3 regions of the Pseudomonas fulva genome follow, and region 3 is predicted to be linked to each of the others. Evidence: riboswitches for the same ligand, from Rfam matches in the RefSeq annotation. Region 3 holds a riboswitch; each other region holds the start of a gene.
What was found. Region 3 has a riboswitch for cobalamin ahead of K8U54_RS06285 (TonB-dependent receptor domain-containing protein). Riboswitches for the same ligand answer to the same signal wherever they lie in the genome.

Region 1 (6,613 bases), 2.1 Mb from region 3:
CCGCGATCCGGGTGATGGGCGCTGACCAGCTGTCGATAGCGCTGACGGATGATCGTCAGGTCGAGTTCGCCGGCCTGTGCGTCCAGTTCCAGCGTGGCCAGTGCCCGTTGCCGGTCTTCGCCGCCCCGCAGGCGCACCCAGAAGGCGCCGAGCATCTGCTCGACATCCTCGGCGCCGGTGTCGCGCAAATGATCGAGATCCAGGTAGTAGTCGCGCAGTGGCTCCGCTTCGCTCAGGCCGCCTTGCCCAGCCTGGTAAGGCAGCAGACGGATGCACAGCGGGCTGATCTGCAGCGACGCCCGGCCTTCGGCATGCAACTGATCGCGCAGCCGGTACAGGGTATGGAACAGCAGGAAGTGGCTGCGAAACAGCTCCAGGGTGTCGCCTGGCAGGCGTTCGTCGCGGCCTTCCCAGCGGCTCAGGCGCAGCAGCAATTCGTATTCGGAGAGCCCGTCGGGCGAGGCCTCCAGCAAGTCGAGCAGCCTGCTGTCAGCTACGGTCTGTTCGTTCATCGGCTTTCCTTGGTCGATGAGGGGGCGCGGCCGGACGGTTTTATCGGCGTGCCGACAGTTAGCCGTTTTGTGGCTGGGGTGCGCCTCGTTTTCTGGGTAAAATGCGCGGCTTCAGTACTTATAGCGGATTCTTGCGCGCCATGGGCACCCTCTCGGTCAATCAGAACAAGCTGCAAAAACGCCTGCGTCGGCAGGCCGGCGAAGCCATCGCCGACTTCAACATGATCGAGGAGGGCGACAAGGTCATGGTCTGCCTGTCCGGTGGCAAGGACAGCTACACCATGCTCGACATCCTGCTGTACCTGCAGAAGGTCGCGCCGATCAACTTCGAGATCGTCGCGGTGAACATGGACCAGAAGCAGCCGGGCTTTCCCGAGCATGTGCTGCCAGCCTATCTGGAGTCCATCGGTGTGGCGTACCACATCGTCGAAAAGGACACCTATTCGGTGGTCAAGGAAAAGATCCCGGAAGGCAAGACCACCTGCTCGCTGTGCTCGCGCCTGCGCCGCGGCACCCTGTACACCTTCGCCGACGAGATCGGCGCGACCAAGATGGCCCTCGGTCACCACCGGGACGACATCCTCGAGACCTTCTTTCTCAACATGTTCTACGGTGGCACCCTCAAGGCCATGCCGCCCAAGCTGCGTGCCGACGACGGTCGCAACGTGGTGATTCGCCCGCTGGCCTATTGCAGCGAGGCGGATATCGAGGCCTACAGCACGCTCAAGGAATTTCCGATCATCCCGTGCAACCTGTGCGGCTCCCAGGAAAACCTGCAGCGCCAGGTGGTCAAGGACATGCTGCAGGAGTGGGAGCGCAAGTCGCCGGGCCGTACCGAAATCATGTTCCGCGCCCTGCAGAACGTGGTGCCTTCGCAGCTGGCTGACCGCAACCTGTTCGATTTCACCAGCCTGAAGATCGACGAGCAGGCCACGCCGCGTTTTCTCAATGTGATGAACCTGTAATTTTCGAGGGCTGACCACAAGCGATGCATGATTATCGATGGCTGCATGAGTACTGCGTGAACCGCTTCGGCTCGGTCGAGGCGCTCGAGGCGCGTCTGCCGCAGCCGGTTTCGGACAAGAAGCTGCGCGCGCTGGGTAACGATCGCTACCTGTCGATCATGAGCCTGCGCATCTTCAGGGCCGGCCTCAAGCACAGCCTGGTCGACGCCAAGTGGCCGGCCTTCGAGGAGGTGTTCTTCGGCTTCGACCCGGAAAAGGTCGTGCTGATGGGTGGTGAGCGCCTGGAGCGACTGATGCAGGATGCCCGGCTGATTCGCCACCTGGGTAAGCTCAAGAGCGTGCCGCGCAATGCGCAGTTCATTCTTGATGTGGAGCACGGTGCGCTCACCGGCCCGGCGGCTGTGGGAAAGGCCGCCGCGCCCAAGCCCGGCTTCGCCTTTGGCGCGCTGATCGCCGACTGGCCGGTGACCGATATCGTCGGCCTCTGGCACTGGCTGGCCAAGCAGGGCACCCAGCTCGGCGGGCTTTCCGCGCCGCGCTTTCTGCGCATGGTCGGCAAGGACACCTTCATCCCCAGCGATGACATGGTCGCCGCCCTCAAGGCGCAGAAGATCGTCGACAAGGTGCCTAATAGCCAGCGAGACCGCGCAGCGGTTCAGGCAGCATTCAATCAGTGGCATGCGGAAAGTGGTCGGCCCCTGTGCCAGCTTTCGGTGATGCTGGCCCACACGGTCAACCATTGATGCGGCCGCAGCTGCAGCGACTGGTGTCGGCGTTCATCGATGCGCAGCGCATCCTGATCATCACCGGGGCAGGGATTTCCGCCGATTCCGGCTTGCCCACCTACCGCGGCATCGGTGGCCTCTACAACGACCACACCGATGACGGCGTGCCGATCGAGGTGGCCATGTCCGGCGAGATGCTGCGCGGCGATCCGGCGCTGTGCTGGAAGTACCTGGCGCAGCTTGGCAGCGCCTGCCTGGGCGCCGAGCCGAACGCCGGCCACCAGGCGATCGCCGAACTGCAGGCCATCAAGCCCGAGTGCTGGGTGCTGACCCAGAATATCGACGGATACCACCGCCTGGCCGGCAGCCCCCTGGACCGTCTGATCGAGATTCACGGAGAATTGGCGCCGCTTTATTGCCAGCGATGCGGACAAACCGACGAGCGGTTGGCCGAGCATCTGCAGCGGCCGCTACCACCGCTGTGCGCGAGCTGCGGCGGTGTGCTGCGCCCACCGGTGACGTTGTTTGGGGAAATGTTGCCGTCCACAGCCCTGGAGCGTCTACGACGGCAGTTGGCGAAGGGTTTCGATCTGGTGATCAGTGCCGGCACCAGCGCCAGCTTTCCTTATATAGCCGAGCCGCTGCTGCAAGCGCGCCGGTCGGGAGGCGTGACGGTGGAGGTCAATTTGTCGCAGACCAGGGTCAGTGAATGGGTTGACTTGCGGCTGGAAGAACGGGCCTTAGATGTTTTCCCGGAACTACTGAGTCACATTGCTGCTCATAATATTTGCAAATGAGCCCGTTCGCGGGCATAGTCGCGGCTGTTCATTTTTCATGCCACGGTCGTGCCCATGCGCAAACGCTTCGCACCCCTCGTGCCTCTCGCACTCACACTGGTTCTCGCCGCCTGCGCTAACCACACCTCGCAACCCCAGATCGATACGCCTCAGGCCCAGGCTTCATTGCCTGCCAGGCCGGTGGTCGCTGCGCCTGTCGTGGAGCTCAAGGATGCCGGCGAAGACGACGCTGTCGTCGATTTCGCCAATCATGCGCCTTATGCGTTGCCGCAACTGGCGGACAGCGTTCTGGAAAAGGGTATTTCCCTGATCGGCACGCGCTACCGCTTCGGTGGTACCTCGGTGAAAACCGGCTTCGATTGCAGCGGCTTCATCGGGTACCTGTTCCGCGAGGAACTGGGGATGGAGCTGCCGCGCTCGACGCGCGACATGATCAACATCGATGCGCCACTGGTCGATCGCAAGGCCCTGAAGCCGGGTGATCTGGTGTTCTTCAGCACGGCCGGTCGCGGCCGCGTCAGCCACGCCGGCATCTACCTGGGCGACGATCAGTTCATCCATTCCTCCAGCCGTCGCAGCGGCGGCGTGCGTATCGACAGCCTGGACGATGGCTATTGGAAGCGCACCTTCATCGAAGCCAAGCGCGTTCTGGCATTGGCACCGACCGAGCATTTGGCCTCTCAACACTGATGAGGAGTTGCCCGGTCAGAATGCTCGGGTAACAATTCGAATGTTTTCAAGCGACTGCAGTGTAAAGCTAAAGCTTGCACTGCGGTTGTGGACACGGCAGAGTAGGGCGCATTCAGGCTCCAGGATCGTCCGTCCATGACTGCCACCATCCGCGTCGCCTTCCTTCTGCTCGCAGCACTGCTCAGTGCCTGTTCCAGCCGAGCGCCCGTACCTGCCCCGCAACCCGTCGTGGTCATGCCTGCACCCGGTGTTTACCAGGGGGGCGCGGACGATGTGCTGTTCCGCGCGCTGGGCCTGGTGGGCACGCCCTATCGTTACGGCGGCAATACGCCGGACAGCGGTTTCGATTGCAGCGGGCTGATCGGCTACGTGTACCGTGACGCCGCCGGCATCAGACTGCCGCGCTCGACCCGCGAGCTGATCAGCATGCGTGCGCCGACCATCGGCCGGGACTCCCTGCGCAGTGGCGATCTGGTGTTCTTCGCCACCAATGGTGGGCGTCAGGTCAGCCATGCCGGCATCTACGTCGGCGAAGGGCGCTTCGTGCATGCGCCATCGTCAGGTGGCACGGTGCGCCTGGACAGCCTTGGCAACAGCTACTGGCAGCGCACCTACATCGAAGCCAAGCGGGTCTTTCCGGTGGAACTGGCCAGCCATCCCTGAGCACGCCGTCGCGCGAGGCCGCGCGACACAAGCGACTCTGCGATTGACGCTCATGCCGTCAGTCCTTACCCTTTGCGGCCTGCTTCAGGTGCCCCTGGTCGCGGCCAGGGGTGAAACTGGGAAGTCGGTGCGCTGCTGCCAAGCGAGCAATGCCGACGCTGCCCCCGCAACGGTAAACGAGTCCAACCACGCTTCTGGCCACTGTATCGCTGATACGGGAAGGCGCGTTGGTCGCTGTGTCCCAAGGGACGCGCGCTCGCAAGCCCGGAGACCGGCCTGTCGCTTTTTCCCTAGGTTGCGCGGTGGGCGCGGCCGGTGCGCGGCCCCTGGGCCAGCCCCTGCCTGCTCCTGCGTGATCGTTTTTATCGTCGAGCACCCATACGTGCTCGAACCGCGCGAGCTTGCTGGCGCCGAGGAGATCCCATGAGCGAATCGACCCCATCCCCCAGCCGCGAATCGGCCGAGCGCGACGCGCGCCATAACGCCCGCATGGCGCGCAAGAAGGCGCTGATGGACGAAAGGATCGCCCAGGCCCAGGACGAATACGGCTTGCTGCTGGTGCACAGCGGCAATGGCAAGGGCAAGAGCAGCTCGGCCTTCGGTATGGTCGCCCGGGCCCTGGGCCATGGCTTGAAGGTGGGCGTGGTGCAGTTCATCAAGGGCGGCATGGCCACCGGCGAAGAGCACTTCTTCCGCCGCTTTCCCGATGAAGTCAGCTACCACGTGATGGGCGAGGGCTACACCTGGGATACCCAGGATCGCCAGCGTGACATCGAGAAGGCCCGCCTGGCCTGGGATGTTGCCAGGCACCTGCTGAACGATCCGCAGATCGCCCTGGTGGTGCTGGACGAGCTGAATATCGCCCTCAAGCACGGCTACCTGGATGTGGATCTGGTGCTGCGCGATATCGAGTCGCGCCCGGAGCTGCAGCACGTGGTGGTCACCGGCCGCGGCGCACCGCCGGCGTTGCTCGAGGCCGCCGATACGGTGACCGAAATGACCCTGGTCAAACACGCCTTCAAGGCCGGTGTAAAGGCGCAGAAGGGCGTGGAATTTTGAGCACGGTAGACGCGCTTTACGCCGAGCCTGGGGCGCCACGGCGCTGCCCGGCCCTGGTGATCGCCGCGCCCGCTTCGGGGCAGGGCAAGACCACCGTCACCGCCGCCCTGGCGCGCCTGCATACCCGGCAGGGCAAGCGGGTGCGGGTGTTCAAGTGCGGGCCGGATTTTCTCGACCCGATGATCCTCTCCCGTGCCAGTGGCAACCCGGTCTACCAGCTGGACCTGTGGATGGTCGGCGAGGCCGAGAGCCGGCGTCTGCTCTGGGAAGCGGCGGGCGAGGCCGATCTGATTCTCATCGAAGGCGTGATGGGGCTGTTCGACGGCTCGCCGTCGGCAGCTGACCTGGCGCGTCGTTTCGGCGTGCCGGTGCTTGGCGTGATCGACGGCTCGGCCATGGCCCAGACCTTCGGCGCCCTGGCCGTCGGCCTGGCCAGCTACCAGCCGGACCTGCCCTTCTCCGGCGTGCTCGGCAACCGGGTCAATCCAGGTCGCCATAACGACCTGATCCGTGACAGCCTGCCGGCCTCGATCCGCTGGTACGGCTCGTTGCCGCGCAGTGCGGCCATCGAGTTGCCAAGCCGGCACCTTGGCCTGGTGCAGGCCGCCGAGCTGGCCGACCTGGATGTGCGCCTGGATAGCGCGGCCGATGCCCTCGAGCAGACCGCGACCCTCACCCTGCCACCGCCGGTGAGCTTCGCGGCGCCCGCGCTGGCGCCACTGGAACCGCTTCTGGAAGGCGTGCGTATTGGCGTGGCCCATGATGCATCCTTCGCCTTCATCTACCAGGCCAATCTCGATCTGCTCGAGCGCATGGGCGCGACCCTGGTGTGCTTCAGCCCGCTGGCGGACGAAGCGCTACCCGCGGTGGACAGCCTCTATCTGCCCGGCGGCTACCCGGAACTGCACCTGCAGGCACTGAGCGGCAATCGACCGATGATCGACGCCATCAGGGCGCACCAGCAGGCCGGCAAGCCGCTGCTCGCCGAATGCGGCGGCATGCTGTACCTGCTCGAGTCGCTGAGCGACGTCGCCGGCGAGCGCGCCGAACTGGCCGGCCTGGTGCCTGGCCATGCACAGATGCAGAAGCGCCTGGTCGCCCTGGCCTTGCAGCGCGTGGCACTGCCCGAGGGCGTGCTGCGTGGGCACAGCTACCACCATTCGCGCCTGGAGTCGGGGCCGCAGCCGCTGGTCCTGGGCGAT
Region 2 (6,613 bases), 780 kb from region 3:
CAGGTTGCGTACGTCCACGGAATAGAAATTGCGCCCGGTCGGCAGTACGTCGAGGCGCCCACGACTCGGTGCACCACTCGGGCCGGAGGGCACGAAGCGGCCATCCAGGGCATCGAGCAGGCCGCGCATTTCGGCATCACCACAGGCGTCCAGCAGCGGGGCGATATGGCTGCGCAGGTTGTGCAATACGGCTGCGCTGAGCGGGCCGACTGATTCGCCACCGTCGATCAGCTGCAGGCCCAGCAGCTCAAGGCGCTCGCGGGTGTCACCGAAACTGCGCCAGGGCTCGTCGCTCAGCCCAGTCAGAACGTCAGGACGCGGGCCGCTCCACGGCGCCGCCATCTCGCAATCGAGGGGATCGAAATCGAGTGCCAAGTCGCTGGCCAAGGCACGCAGCAGGCTGGCATTGCCGCCCTGCCCGTCGCCACGTGGAATGCGCAGCAGCGCCAGCAGGGTGTCACGGCGCAGTTGCCCGGCTGGCGACTCGCCAAACACATGCAGGCCATCGCGAATCTGCGATTCCTTGAGGTCGCACAGGTAAGCGTCGAGCTGCGGCAGCCAGCTGGCAGGGTCGTCGTTGAGCTGCAGGCCCAGCTCACGGTCGAGGCTGGCCTCGCGCACCTTCTGCAGGATCTCGCCGCGCAGCTCGGCGGCGCGGCGCAGGTCGAGCTGGCTGGCGTCGTAGTATTCGTCGGCCAGGCGCTCCAGATCGCGCAGCGGGCCGTAGCTCTCGGCGCGGGTCAGCGGCGGCATCAGGTGGTCGATGATCACCGCCTGGGTGCGGCGCTTGGCCTGGGCACCTTCGCCGGGGTCGTTGACGATAAAGGGGTAGATATTCGGCAGCGCACCGAGGATCGCAGTCGGCCAGCAGCGTTCGGACAGCCCGACGCTCTTGCCCGGCAGCCATTCCAGGTTGCCGTGCTTGCCGACGTGGATCACCGCGTTGGCCCCGTATACGTGGCGCATCCAGCAATAGAAGGCCAGGTAGCCGTGGGGCGGCACCAGATCCGGGTCGTGGTAGACCGCTGCGGCATCGACCTGATAACCCCGTGCCGGCTGGATGCCGACGAAGGTCAGGCCGAAACGCAGGCCGGCGATCATCAGCCGGCCTGCGCGGAACATCGGGTCGTTCTCCGGCGCGCCCCAGCGTTCCAGCACCGCCTGGCGATTGGCCTCGGGCAGGGCGGCAAAGAAGCGCTGGTAGTCGTCCAGCGCCAGGCTCTGCGCACAGGCCCGCAGGTCGAGGTTGTCGAGGTCGTTGGTCACGCCACCGAGCAGCCCATGAATCAGCGCGGTGCCGCTGGCCGGCAGGCCCTCGACCGGGTAGCCCCGGGCTTGCAGGGCCCGGAGGATATTCAGCGCCGCCGCTGGCGTATCCAGACCGACGCCGTTGCCGATACGGCCATCACGGGTCGGATAGTTGGCCAGTACCAGGGCGATGCGTTTATCCACAGCCGGCAGGCGCTGCAGGTCAGCCTGACGGCGCGCCAGTTCGGCGACGAAATCCATGCCCGGCAGGTGCGCGCGGTAACAAACCACATCGCTCTGGCTGCGTTCGCTGCGCCAGGCCAGGCCCTTGAAGCTGATGGGCCGGGTGATCAGGCGGCCATCCAGCTCCGGCAGCGCGATATGCATGGCCAGGTCACGGGGGCCGAGGCCCTGGGCGTTGCCCTGCCATTGTTCTTCGCTGTCCAGCGCGCAGAGCGCCTGCAGCACTGGCACGTCACGGCGGAATGGCCGCGCCTGGGGCGACTCCGGGTTGGACTGGGCGAAGCCGGTGGTGTTGATGATCAGACTGGCGCCCGCGTCGTCGAGCCAGTCCTCGACCTGGGCCAGGCAGGCCGCCTCCTTGAGGCTGGCCACCGCGATGGGCAGCGGGTTGAGGCCCTGGGCCTGCAGGCGCTGGCAGAAGGTATCGACGAAGGCGGTGTTGGCCGCCTGCACATGGGTGCGATAGAACAGCAAGGCGGCAACCGGTGCATCCGCTCGCCAGTCGCCGCGCCAGTCCTGCAGCGAGGCATTGCCGATACGCGGGTGATAGAGGCCAACCCGCGGCAGCGGGTGCGGCGGCTGCCAGCCGTAGTCCCGGCCCAGGTAACGGTCGGCGATGCAGTTGAAGAACTGCCGCGCGTTATCCACACCGCCCTGGCGCAGGTACTGCCACAGGCGTTCGGCATCGTCGGCGGTCACGTTGCCCAGCGCCGTGAGCTCGGGGTCGGGGTTATCGCAACCCGGCACCAGGATCAGCGTCTTGCCCTGCCCTGCCAGCTCCACCAGCCGCTCGATGCCGTAGCGCCAGTAGCTGACGCCGCCGTGCACGGAAATCATGATCACCTTGGCGTGCCGGAGCACCTGCTCGACATAGAAGTCCACCGAGGCGTTGTTGCCCAGCTGCGCCGGGCTGGCCAGGCGCAGGCTGGGGTAATCCTCGGGCAGATGGCGGGCGACTTCGGCCAGCAACGACAGGTGCGAATCACCGGTGCACAGCACCACCAGCTCGGCGGGGGTCTGGCCGAGGTCGGCGATGCTGTCGGCCGGCAGCGACTGGCCGGGCTGGGTACGCAGCAGGTGCATGACGGGCGCCGGTTACGCCAGCGCCGCTTTCAGCTCGGCCGTGATGGCCGTGTGATCGAGTTCCTGGCCGATCACGATCAGGCGGGTCACCCGCGCTTCATCGGGCTTCCAGGCGCGGTCGAAGTGCTTGTCGAAGCGTTGACCAACGCCCTGCAGCAGCAATCGCATGGGCTTGTTCGGCACGGCGACGAAGCCTTTCACGCGCAGAATGCCGTGTTTGCCGACGACCTCTTTCAGGGCGTTCAACAGGCGCGCCTCGTGTGCTTCCGGTAGTTCCACGTGGAACGAGTCGAATTCGTCGTGATCGTGATCGTCGTCTTCATCGTCGTGGTGGGTGCGACGGCCCTCGATATGCAGCTCGGTCTCGCTGTTCAGGCCCAGCAGCACATCGAGCGGCAGCGAGCCGCCATGGGCCTCGACCACCTTGACCGCCGGCGGCAGCTCCTCGGCCACTTCGGCGCGCACCGCGGCCAGCGCCTCGGCATCGAGCAGGTCGGCCTTGTTGAGGATCACCAGGTCGGCGCTGGCCAGTTGGTCGGCGAACAGCTCGTGCAGCGGCGATTCGTGATCGAGGTTGGGGTCGAGCTTGCGCTGGGCATCGACCTGATCGGGGAAGGCGGCGAAGGTGCCGGTTGCCACGGCCGGGCTGTCGACCACGGTGATCACCGCATCGACGGTGCAGGCGTTGCGGATTTCCGGCCAGTTGAAGGCCTGCACCAGAGGCTTGGGCAGGGCCAGGCCGCTGGTTTCGATGAGGATATGGTCGAGATCGCCGCGGCGCTCCACCAGCTCGCGCATCACCGGGAAGAACTCTTCCTGCACGGTGCAGCACAGGCAGCCGTTGGCCAGTTCATAAACCCGGCCGTTGGCTTCTTCCTCGCTGCAGCCGATGGAGCACTGCTTGAGAATCTCACCGTCGATGCCCAGCTCGCCGAATTCGTTGACGATCACCGCGATGCGCCGGCCCTCGGCGTTTTCCAGCATGTGGCGCAGCAAGGTGGTCTTACCGGCACCGAGAAAGCCGGTGACGATGGTGACGGGAAGTTTGGCGAGCGTTTTCATGGTGGCCCCTGGCGTCTGCAGAAACGGCGAGCGGGCAATAGGATGGCAGGCACGAGCAGGGCTCACGCGAAGGCATCACCGGATCACCCCGCCCGGTTGTCGAAAGCGTTATCGAGGCAGGTCTCCTGGCTGGCAGGTCATGGCACGCGGCCGGCCTTCCCGGTCTCCCAGTGGCGATTGGCGACGCACTCGCTGCTTACAGTTGCGGGGGCAGCCACGGCGATCCGTGTTCCCTCTTGAACCTGTTAGAAGCCTTCTGAACAGGTTTCCTCTCCATGGCGACCCATGGAGAACCTCGAAGACCGCAAGGCTACGCAGAGCCTGGGTAACGGTCAATCGCGGCGCGACCTGCAGCATATTGACGCTCTGGCCGCTTCGTGGTGTTCTTGCCCGGTTGTTTCAGGTGTCTCACGCCGCCGCGCGTGAGGTGAAACGGGAAGCCGGTTAGAGTCCGGCGCTGCCCCCGCAACGGTAAGCGAATGCCAGGATCGTTTTGGCCACTGTGCACACGCATGGGAAGGCCGATCCCTATCGCCGCAAGGCGATCGTCGTGAGCCCGGAGACCGGCCTGAATCCTCTGTTTGGCAACCCGCGGTGGGCGGGCACGCGCCGATCGCTGCCTGCTCGTGCGGGCTGTCTCGCCGTGTCCTGCTGTGCCGTTTACCCCTGAGGTCTACGATCATGTCCAGCAGTGTCCTTTCTGATTCCAGCGCCTCTGCGCTCCCCCTGTCGCAACGTATCCTGCTCGCCGTTGGCAGCTGCGTGCTGGGCGCCGTGCTGATCTTCTTCGCCGGCTTCTCCGAGGTCGAAGCCCTGCACAACGCCGCTCACGATACCCGGCATAGCGCCGCGTTCCCCTGCCACTGAGGGCACCAGAATGATCAAGCGTATCGCCCGGACCGCCGGGTTCGCCGGCCTGCTCGCCGCCATCGTGCTGACCCTGCTGCAGAGCCTGTGGGTAACCCCTTTGATCCTGCAGGCGGAAGGCTTTGAGATCGCTGAGCCGGCAGTTATCGAACAGAGCCATGACGCCACCGCAGCCCACGACCATGGCGCGAGCGGCCATAGCCACGACGGCGAAGCCTGGGCCCCGGAAGACGGCTGGCAGCGCCTGTTATCCACAGGCCTGAGCAACCTGGTCGTCGCCGTCGGCTTCGCGCTGATGCTCGCCGGTCTGTTCACTCTGCGTGCCCCCGAGAAAACCTGGCATGGCCTGCTCTGGGGCCTGGCGGGTTTCGCCACCTTCGTACTGGCACCCTCCAGCGGCCTGCCGCCGGAACTGCCAGGCACTGCCGCGGCGGACCTGCTGCTGCGCCAGTACTGGTGGATCGGCACCGCGGCCTCGACCGCCGCCGGCCTGGCGCTGCTGGCATTCGGCGGCAACGGGATGCTGCGCATTCTCGGTGTGGCGATTCTCGCCCTGCCCCACCTGCTCGGCGCGCCGCAGCCTGAAGCCCATGAAAGCCTGGCGCCCGAAGCGCTGGAGCATCAGTTCATCCTCGCCTCGCTGCTGACCAACGCGGTTTTCTGGGCCGCCCTGGGCCTGACTGCCGCCTGGTTCCATGGCCCTGGGCGCCAGCCGCAGTGAATGAACGGCCCATCCTCGTCGCCGGCCTGGGTTGCCGGCGCGAGTGCTCGCGCGATGAGCTGCTGGCCTTGCTCGACAGCACCCTGGCCGAGCAGGGCTCGAGCACGGCCGAGCTGACGGCCCTGGCCAGCAGCGCCCACAAGGCGGCTGAACCTGGCCTGCAGCTGCTGGCCGCGCACCTGAACCTGCCGATCCACTTCCTGCCCGCCGAGGTGCTGGCGGGTTACCATGGGCGCCTGACCGAGACCTCGGCCAAGGCGTTGCAGCTGACCGGCACGCCAGGCGTCGCCGAAGCCAGCGCCCTGGCCCTGGCCGAGCAGCTGAGCGGCCGACCCGCTCGCCTGTGGATAACCAAGCGCAAGAGCGCTGCCGCCACCCTGGCCGTAGCCCGAGTCGATGGGTAGGGATCACGCCCTGTCGAGCCACCGGGATTTTCATCGGTCGATACAAGACGCCGCCACCCATATTCAGGAACCCCATGACCGTCTACTTCATTGGCGCCGGCCCCGGCGACCCCGAGCTGATCACCGTCAAGGGTCAGCGCCTGATCCGCAGCTGCCCGGTGATTCTCTACGCCGGCTCGCTGGTGCCCGGGGCGGTGCTCGACGGCCACCAGGCCCATCAGGTGATCAATACCGCCGAATTGTACCTGGATGAAATCGTCGCCCTGCTGCACGCCGCCCACGCCCGTGGCGAGGACGTGGCGCGGGTGCATTCCGGCGACCCGTCGCTGTATGGCGCCATCGGCGAGCAGATTCGTCACCTGCGCGCGCTGGGCATCCCCTTCGAGATCATTCCCGGCGTGACGGCCACGGCCGCCTGCGCGGCGCTGCTGGAAAGCGAGCTGACGCTGCCCGAGGTGTCACAGACGGTGATCCTCACCCGCTACGCCAGTAAGTCGCCGATGCCGGCCGGCGAGCAGCTGCAAGATCTCGCCCGCCACGGCGCGACCATGGCCATCCACCTGGGCGTTCAGCACCTGGCAAAGATCGTCACCGAGCTGCTGCCGCACTACGGCGCCAACTGCCCCATCGCGGTGGTGCACCGCGCCAGCTGGCCGGATCAGGACTGGGCGATCGGCACCCTGGCGGATATCGAGGCGAAGGTCAGCGCCAGGGGCTTCAAACGTACCGCGCTGATTCTCGTCGGCCAGGTACTGGGCGCGGAGGACTTCGCCGACTCGGCGCTCTACCGCGAAGGCCACCGCCACCTGTTCAGGACAGGCGCTGCAGACGATACAGGCTCTCGCTGACCTGGCCGCGGTTGTCGGCAATGGCGATCTGCGCGCCCTGACGGGCAAGGCGCTCATTAAGGTCGCTGGCGTACAGCTGCTTGAGGAAGGTCGGGTAATCGAGCGCCCCATGCTGGCCGAACAACCAGGCATGCAGT
Region 3 (6,613 bases):
GTCGACGCCGCCCTCGAACCGCTGTTCACCGCGCCACGTGCCGAGCTCGAGCGCCTGTATGCGGCCATGCGCTACAGCGTGTTCAACGGTGGCAAGCGGGTGCGCCCGCTGCTCGCCTATGCCGCCTGCGAAGCCCTCGGCGGCAGCGCGCAGCAGGCCGATGGCGCCGCCTGCGCGGTGGAGCTGATCCATGCCTATTCCCTGGTGCACGACGACCTGCCGGCCATGGACGACGACGACCTGCGTCGCGGCCAACCGACCACCCATATCGCCTTCGACGAAGCCACCGCGATTCTTGCCGGCGATGGCTTGCAGAGCCTGGCCTTCGCCGTGCTCGCCAGCACAGCGCACAACCCGCAGAGCGCCGAGATTCGCCTGAGCATGTTCCAGGCCCTGGCCGATGCGGCAGGCCCGGCCGGCATGGTCGGTGGCCAGGCCATCGACCTCGGCTCGGTGGGCCAGCAATTGCAGCAACCGGCACTGGAAACCATGCATCGCCACAAGACCGGTGCGCTGATCGAAGCCAGCGTGCGCCTCGGCGCCCTGGCCAGCGGTCGTGCCGATGAACAAGCCCTGGCGGCGCTTAGCACCTACGCCCGTGCCGTTGGCCTGGCCTTCCAGGTGCAGGACGACATCCTCGACGTGGAAAGCGATACCGCGACCCTGGGCAAGACCCAGGGCAAGGACCAGGCGAACGACAAGCCCACCTACCCCGCTCTGCTCGGCATGGCCGCGGCCAAGGCCTACGCCCTGGAACTGCGCGACCAGGCGCTGCAAGCGCTGCAGCCGTTCAGTGATGCCGCCGAACCGTTGCGCGAGCTGGCGCGTTATATCGTCGAACGGCGCAACTGAACCGCTGTCTATCTGACATCGCTGCTGCGGCAACCACGCCCAAGTCCTCCCTTGGGCTAGGGTCATCGCATCAGGTAGACTGCCCCACTATTTTGAATTCCTATAACGACTCGCCTGATGCCGACGACTTTCCACGAGATTCCCCGCGAACGCCCGCTGACGCCGCTGCTCGACCGCGCCAACACGCCGGATGAGTTGCGCCGCCTTGGCGAAGCCGAGCTGGAAACCCTGGCGGATGAACTGCGCCAGTACCTGCTCTACACGGTCGGCCAGACCGGCGGGCATTTCGGTGCCGGCCTCGGGGTGATCGAGCTGACCGTCGCCCTGCACTACGTCTTCGATACGCCCGACGACCGCCTGGTGTGGGACGTCGGCCATCAGGCCTACCCGCACAAGATCCTCACCGGCCGCCGCGAGCGCATGGGCACCCTGCGCCAGAAGGACGGCATCGCTGCCTTCCCGCGTCGCTCGGAAAGCGAGTACGACACCTTTGGCGTCGGTCATTCCAGCACCTCGATCAGCGCCGCACTGGGCATGGCCATCGCCGCCCAGCGCCAGGGCAGCAAGCGCAAGTCGGTGGCGGTGATCGGCGACGGCGCGCTGACCGCCGGCATGGCCTTCGAAGCGCTCAACCACGCTGCCGACGTGAAGGCCAACATGCTGGTGGTACTCAACGACAACGACATGTCGATCTCCAAGAACGTCGGCGGTCTGTCCAACTACCTGGCCAAGATTCTCTCCAGCCGCACCTACGCCAACGTGCGCGAAGGCAGCAAGAAGGTGCTGTCCAAGCTGCCCGGCGCCTGGGAAATCGCCCGCAAGACCGAAGAGCACGCCAAGGGCATGCTGGTCTCCGGCACCCTGTTCGAAGAGCTGGGCTGGAACTACATCGGCCCCATCGACGGCCACGACCTGCCGACCCTGCTGGCCACCCTGCGCAACATGCGCGACCTGGAGGGCCTGCAGTTCCTCCACGTGGTCACCAAGAAGGGCAAGGGCTTCGCGCCAGCCGAGGTCGACCCGATCGTCTACCACGCCATTACCAAGCTGGAGCCGATCAACGCGCCGGCCAAGGTGAAGGCGCCGTCCGGCCCGAAATACTCCAGCGTGTTCGGCCAGTGGCTGTGCGAGATGGCCGCCCATGACGAACGCCTGATGGCGGTCACCCCGGCCATGAAGGAAGGCTCGGACCTGGTGGCCTTCAGCGAACGCCACCCGGATCGATACTTCGACGTGGCCATCGCCGAGCAGCACGCGGTGACGCTGGCCGCCGGCATGGCCTGTGAAGGCGCCAAGCCGGTGGTGGCGATCTACTCGACCTTCCTGCAGCGCGCCTACGACCAGCTGATCCACGATGTCGCGGTGCAGAACCTCGACGTGCTGTTCGCCATCGACCGCGCCGGCCTGGTCGGCGAAGACGGCCCGACCCACGCGGGCAGCTTCGACCTCTCTTACCTGCGCTGCATCCCCGGCATGCTGATCATGACGCCGAGCGATGAGAACGAGCTGCACCACATGCTCACCACCGGCTACCAGTTCACTGGCCCGGCGGCGGTGCGTTACCCCCGCGGCAGCGGCCCGAACGCCACCATCGACCGCGAACTCACGCCGCTGCCGATCGGCAAGGGCGTGGTGCGTCGCCAGGGCGCCGGCGTGGCCCTGCTGGTGTTCGGTGTGCAGCTGAGTGAGGCCCTGCGCGTCGGCGAAACCCTGGACGCCACGGTGGTCGACATGCGCTTCGTCAAACCCCTCGACGAAGCGCTGGTCAGCGAACTGGCCGCCAGCCACGACCTGCTGGTGACCATCGAGGAAAACAGCGTGATGGGCGGCGCCGGCAGCGCCGTCAGCGAATTCCTCGCCAGCCAGGGCACGCTCAAGCCGATGCTGCACCTGGGCCTGCCCGACAGCTATGTCGAGCACGCCCGTCCCGACCAGATGCTCGCCGAGTGCGGCCTGGACGAAGCCGGCATCGAAGCGGCCGTGCGTCAGCGTCTTGAGAAAGGCTCAAGCAGAGCCTGACCGACTTGCTTGTATTTCATGCAGTCACCTTCTAAGGTACGCCTCGTTCACCTCCTGCCAGGTGCCCGCGGCGCTGCCACGCCGCGCGTTAAACGGGAAGTCGGTGCGCTCGCTACGCGCGCCAAGCCGATGCTGCCCCCGCAACGGTAATCGACCGCAATCAGCCGATTGCACAGCCGCTCAACCGCCACTGGGCCTACCGGGAAGGCGAGCGGTTGCCGGTCGAAAGCCCGGATACCGGCCTTGCAGGACGAGACGCGTGTTGCGGAGGGCACCACCGTCAGGCGTCAGCGTGCGCTGCGCTTGCGCTCGCCCTCCTCGAAAGTCTGCCGACCTGCGAGGACACCCACCATGAAACAGCTTCACCTGATGCTCGCCTGCGCCCTGTCGCCAGGCCTGGCACTCGCGGCCACCACGAGCTACGACGAGGCGCTCAAGCTCTCGGAGACCGTGGTAACCGGCAACCGAGACGTGCAGCCGCGCGAACAGAGCAGCACGCCCACCACGGTATTCACCCGCGCCGACATCGAGCGCCTGCAGCCCGGCAGCGTGCTCGACCTGCTGAGCCGGGTGCCGGGGGTGCAGGTGACCCGCGCCGGTGGCCGCGGCAGCACCAGTGGCCTGTACATTCGCGGCACCAAGACCGCACAGAGCCTGGTGCTGGTCGACGGCCAGCGCATCGGCTCGGCCTCTGCTGGTGGCGCGCCGCTGGAATACCTGAATGTCGAGCAGATCGAACGTGTCGAGGTGTTGCGCGGCTCACGCTCGGCCATTCACGGTGCCGATGCGATTGGCGGTGTGGTGCAGATTTTCACCCGTCGGGCTACGGGCGAAGGGCTCAACCCGCGCCTGCGCGTCGGCTATGGGTCGAACCACAGCTGGGAACGCAGCCTGGGCCTGTCCGGTGGCGATGCCGACACTCGTTTCAACCTCGGCCTGAGCGCCGACGACACCCGCGGCATCAATCGCACCCATGCCCCCGTGGCGCCGGACAGCGACCGCGACGCCTACCGCAACAACGCCTTGAGCGCCAACCTCAGCCACCGTTTCAGCGAAACGCTGGAAGCCGGCTTCAGCGTGCTCGACCAGCGCGGCGAGAGCGAATACGACGGTGGCTGGGAAGGCGCCTACCCGTACGCCGACTATCAGCTGACCAGCTACTCCGGGTTCCTCGACGCCCAGTTGCTGCCTGACTGGAAAAGCCGCCTGGAAGTCGGCCACAGCGAGAACCGCTCCGTCGAGCGTTTCGATGACGTGCCCGCCAGCAGCCCCTTCAACACCTACCGCGACAGCCTGGCCTGGCTCAACACCCTCGACCTGGGCAACGGCCACAGCCTGCTGCTCGGCGCCGATGGCTACCAGGAACGGCTCAACAGCAATACCGCCTACGCCGAGGACAGCCGCTGGAACCACGCCCTGCTCGCGCAGCACCGTTACCGCGGCGAGCGCTTCAATACCGAACTGGGCCTGCGCCACGAGAAGAACCAACAGTTCGGCAGCGCCAACACGGTAAGCGCGGCCCTGGGTTACCAGCTCGATGCGCGCAACGAGCTGATCTTCTCCTACGCAGAGGGCTTCCGCGCGCCGACTTTCAACGACCTCTACTGGCCAGGTGGCGGCAACCCGGACCTGCAGCCGGAGACCTCCAAATCCTACGAGTTGCAGTGGCGCAGCCAGGTAGCCGAGCGCACGGCGCTGCAAGCCTCGGTGTACCGTACCGACCTGCGTGATGCGATCAGCGGCTGGCCCGCCGAGAACCTCGACAAGGCGCGCATCAACGGCTTCGAAGGCAGCCTGCAGCATGAACTGCTGGGCTGGCAGGCCGCCCTCGGCCTGAGCCTGATCGATCCGCGCGACCGCAGCACCGGCAAGCTATTGAATCGCCGCGCCAAGCGCACCCTGAGCCTGGACATGGATCGCCAGTTCGGCGACTGGTCATTCGGCGCCACCTGGCAGGCGGTCAGCCGTACCTACGACGACGTCGACAATCAGCGCGGGATCGCCGGCCATGGGCTGCTTGGCCTGCGCGGCAACTGGCAGGCGACACCGGAGCTGGCGCTGGGCCTGAAGGTGGACAACGTGCTGGACAAAGGTTACGGCCGCGCCCAGTACAGTCATGGAAGCTGGCCCGTGACGAACTACAGCGAATACCGCGAGGAAGGCCGCACGGCCCTGCTGTCACTGACCTGGGCCCCGGCCCTCTGAGGACCGTTCACGCACTTGTCCACTGGCAAACCCGAATCCGTATCCCGATGAATTGGCGGCAGAGTGGCGGAAGCGGCCGTTCCCCTATCCTGTGGGAACGGGCCATGCCCGTGATTTTTCGCGGGCATGGACTGGGCGCCCCCGCCCGCTCCCACAGGTACCGCATCGATTGCCGCTTTTGCCTTTCTGCCATCACTGCTCGTGGCGCCTCGTCGAAGAGCATGGAGGCCTGAGTCAGTAAGTGGCCCGCAAGCGGCACCTACCCGGTCGATGGATCACCCCGATCCGTTTAGACGCTGCGGGGGCGATCCAGCCGACATGATCACACCCAGCCCTGTGCCTTGAGCTCGCTCTTCACGTAGGCGTAGTAGACCGGCGCGGCCACCAGCCCGGCGATGCCGAAGGCGGCCTCGAACACCAGCATCACCAGCAACAGCTCCCAGGCCCGCGCCTTGATCTGCCCACCGACGATGCGTGCGTTGAGGAAGTATTCGACCTTGTGGATGACGATCAGATAGGCCAGTGCGCCCAGCGCCACCCAGATGGACAGCGACAGGCCGACCACGAAGATCGCGGTGTTGGAGATCAGGTTGCCGACCACCGGCAACAGGCCGGCCACGAAGGTGATCGCGATCAGCGTCTTGGTCAGCGGCAGGTGCACGTCGAACAGCGGCAGCACGCCCATCAGGAAGATGCCGGTGAAGGTGGTGTTGAGCAGGGAAATCTTGATCTGCGCGAAGACGATATTGCGAAACGCCTCGACGAAGCGCTGCACGCGGGTCAGCAGCGCGCCGGCCAGGGGCTTGAGCTGATCAGGCTCGGGCACGCTCTGCAGGGCGATCACCGCGCCGAGGATCATGCCGATCAGCACGGTGACGAACATGTGCACGGCGCCCTTGCCGAGCAGTTGCAGCTCGCTGATGTGCCCGCGCAGCCAGTCGTGCAGCGCGACGCGGATATCGTCGACGTTGGCCGGCAAATAGGCCACCAGCGCTTCGGGCAACTGCTCGCGGGCGCGGTCGACCACGCCGAGCAGCTTGCCCATCATCCGCCCCGGGTTGTTGAGCTCGTGCATCAGCAATGAGAAGGCGCCGGCGAAGAGCAGCCCGAGCACGGCGATCACCAGCACGCTGAGCACGCCAACCGCCAGCACACGGCCCATATGACCCGCCAGCAGACGCTGCATCGGCCGCGCCAGGCGGTTGACCAGTTCGAACACCAGCAGACCGGCCAGCAGGCTGGGCAGCAGTTTCAGGGGAAAGACCAGCAGGAGCGCGGCACCAACGATCAAGGCGCTGGCAGGGGAAAACCAGGGGGATACGGGGGCTTTCATAACGTCTGCAATGAACCGGAAGGCGTCCAATCTGCCAGTTGGCGGCGCGCTTTACCAGTGTCATCGCACACCCCGAGTGCAAGCCTTGACGGCGATCACCTGGCCGTCGCCAGCACCTCGCAAAGCCGGGCCGTGGCGGCGAGCATCTGGAAGCTTGGCCGCTCCAGGCCCTTGTCCGGCAGTACGCGCAGTTGCGCGAGACGC

Region 1: it holds a riboswitch for cobalamin, as region 3 does, so the genes downstream of both, cobO (cob(I)yrinic acid a,c-diamide adenosyltransferase) here and K8U54_RS06285 (TonB-dependent receptor domain-containing protein) in region 3, are expected to answer to the same signal.
Region 2: it holds a riboswitch for cobalamin, as region 3 does, so the genes downstream of both, K8U54_RS09710 (CbtB domain-containing protein) here and K8U54_RS06285 (TonB-dependent receptor domain-containing protein) in region 3, are expected to answer to the same signal.

Annotation. Positions count from the first base shown of each region.
Region 1 covers NZ_CP082928.1:4,719,679-4,726,291, forward strand. Annotated here, with positions in the region: gene K8U54_RS21765 (DNA-J related domain-containing protein) at 1-512, opposite strand, end outside; gene ttcA (tRNA 2-thiocytidine(32) synthetase TtcA) at 653-1,477, shown strand; gene K8U54_RS21775 (DNA-3-methyladenine glycosylase I) at 1,501-2,220, shown strand; gene K8U54_RS21780 (NAD-dependent deacylase) at 2,220-2,999, shown strand; gene K8U54_RS21785 (C40 family peptidase) at 3,054-3,689, shown strand; gene K8U54_RS21790 (C40 family peptidase) at 3,825-4,352, shown strand; cobalamin riboswitch at 4,422-4,646, shown strand; gene cobO (cob(I)yrinic acid a,c-diamide adenosyltransferase) at 4,776-5,411, shown strand; gene K8U54_RS21800 (cobyrinate a,c-diamide synthase) at 5,408-6,613, shown strand, end outside.
Region 2 covers NZ_CP082928.1:2,163,302-2,169,914, forward strand. Annotated here, with positions in the region: gene cobN (cobaltochelatase subunit CobN) at 1-2,574, opposite strand, end outside; gene cobW (cobalamin biosynthesis protein CobW) at 2,587-3,636, opposite strand; cobalamin riboswitch at 3,735-3,924, opposite strand; cobalamin riboswitch at 4,021-4,222, shown strand; gene K8U54_RS09710 (CbtB domain-containing protein) at 4,318-4,503, shown strand; gene K8U54_RS09715 (CbtA family protein) at 4,514-5,224, shown strand; gene K8U54_RS09720 (cobalamin biosynthesis protein) at 5,221-5,628, shown strand; gene cobM (precorrin-4 C(11)-methyltransferase) at 5,703-6,476, shown strand; gene K8U54_RS09730 (hypothetical protein) at 6,439-6,613, opposite strand, start outside.
Region 3 covers NZ_CP082928.1:1,385,822-1,392,434, forward strand. Annotated here, with positions in the region: gene ispA ((2E,6E)-farnesyl diphosphate synthase) at 1-852, shown strand, start outside; gene dxs (1-deoxy-D-xylulose-5-phosphate synthase) at 970-2,871, shown strand; cobalamin riboswitch at 2,914-3,131, shown strand; gene K8U54_RS06285 (TonB-dependent receptor domain-containing protein) at 3,223-5,076, shown strand; gene K8U54_RS06290 (AI-2E family transporter) at 5,399-6,409, opposite strand; gene K8U54_RS06295 (helical backbone metal receptor) at 6,505-6,613, opposite strand, start outside.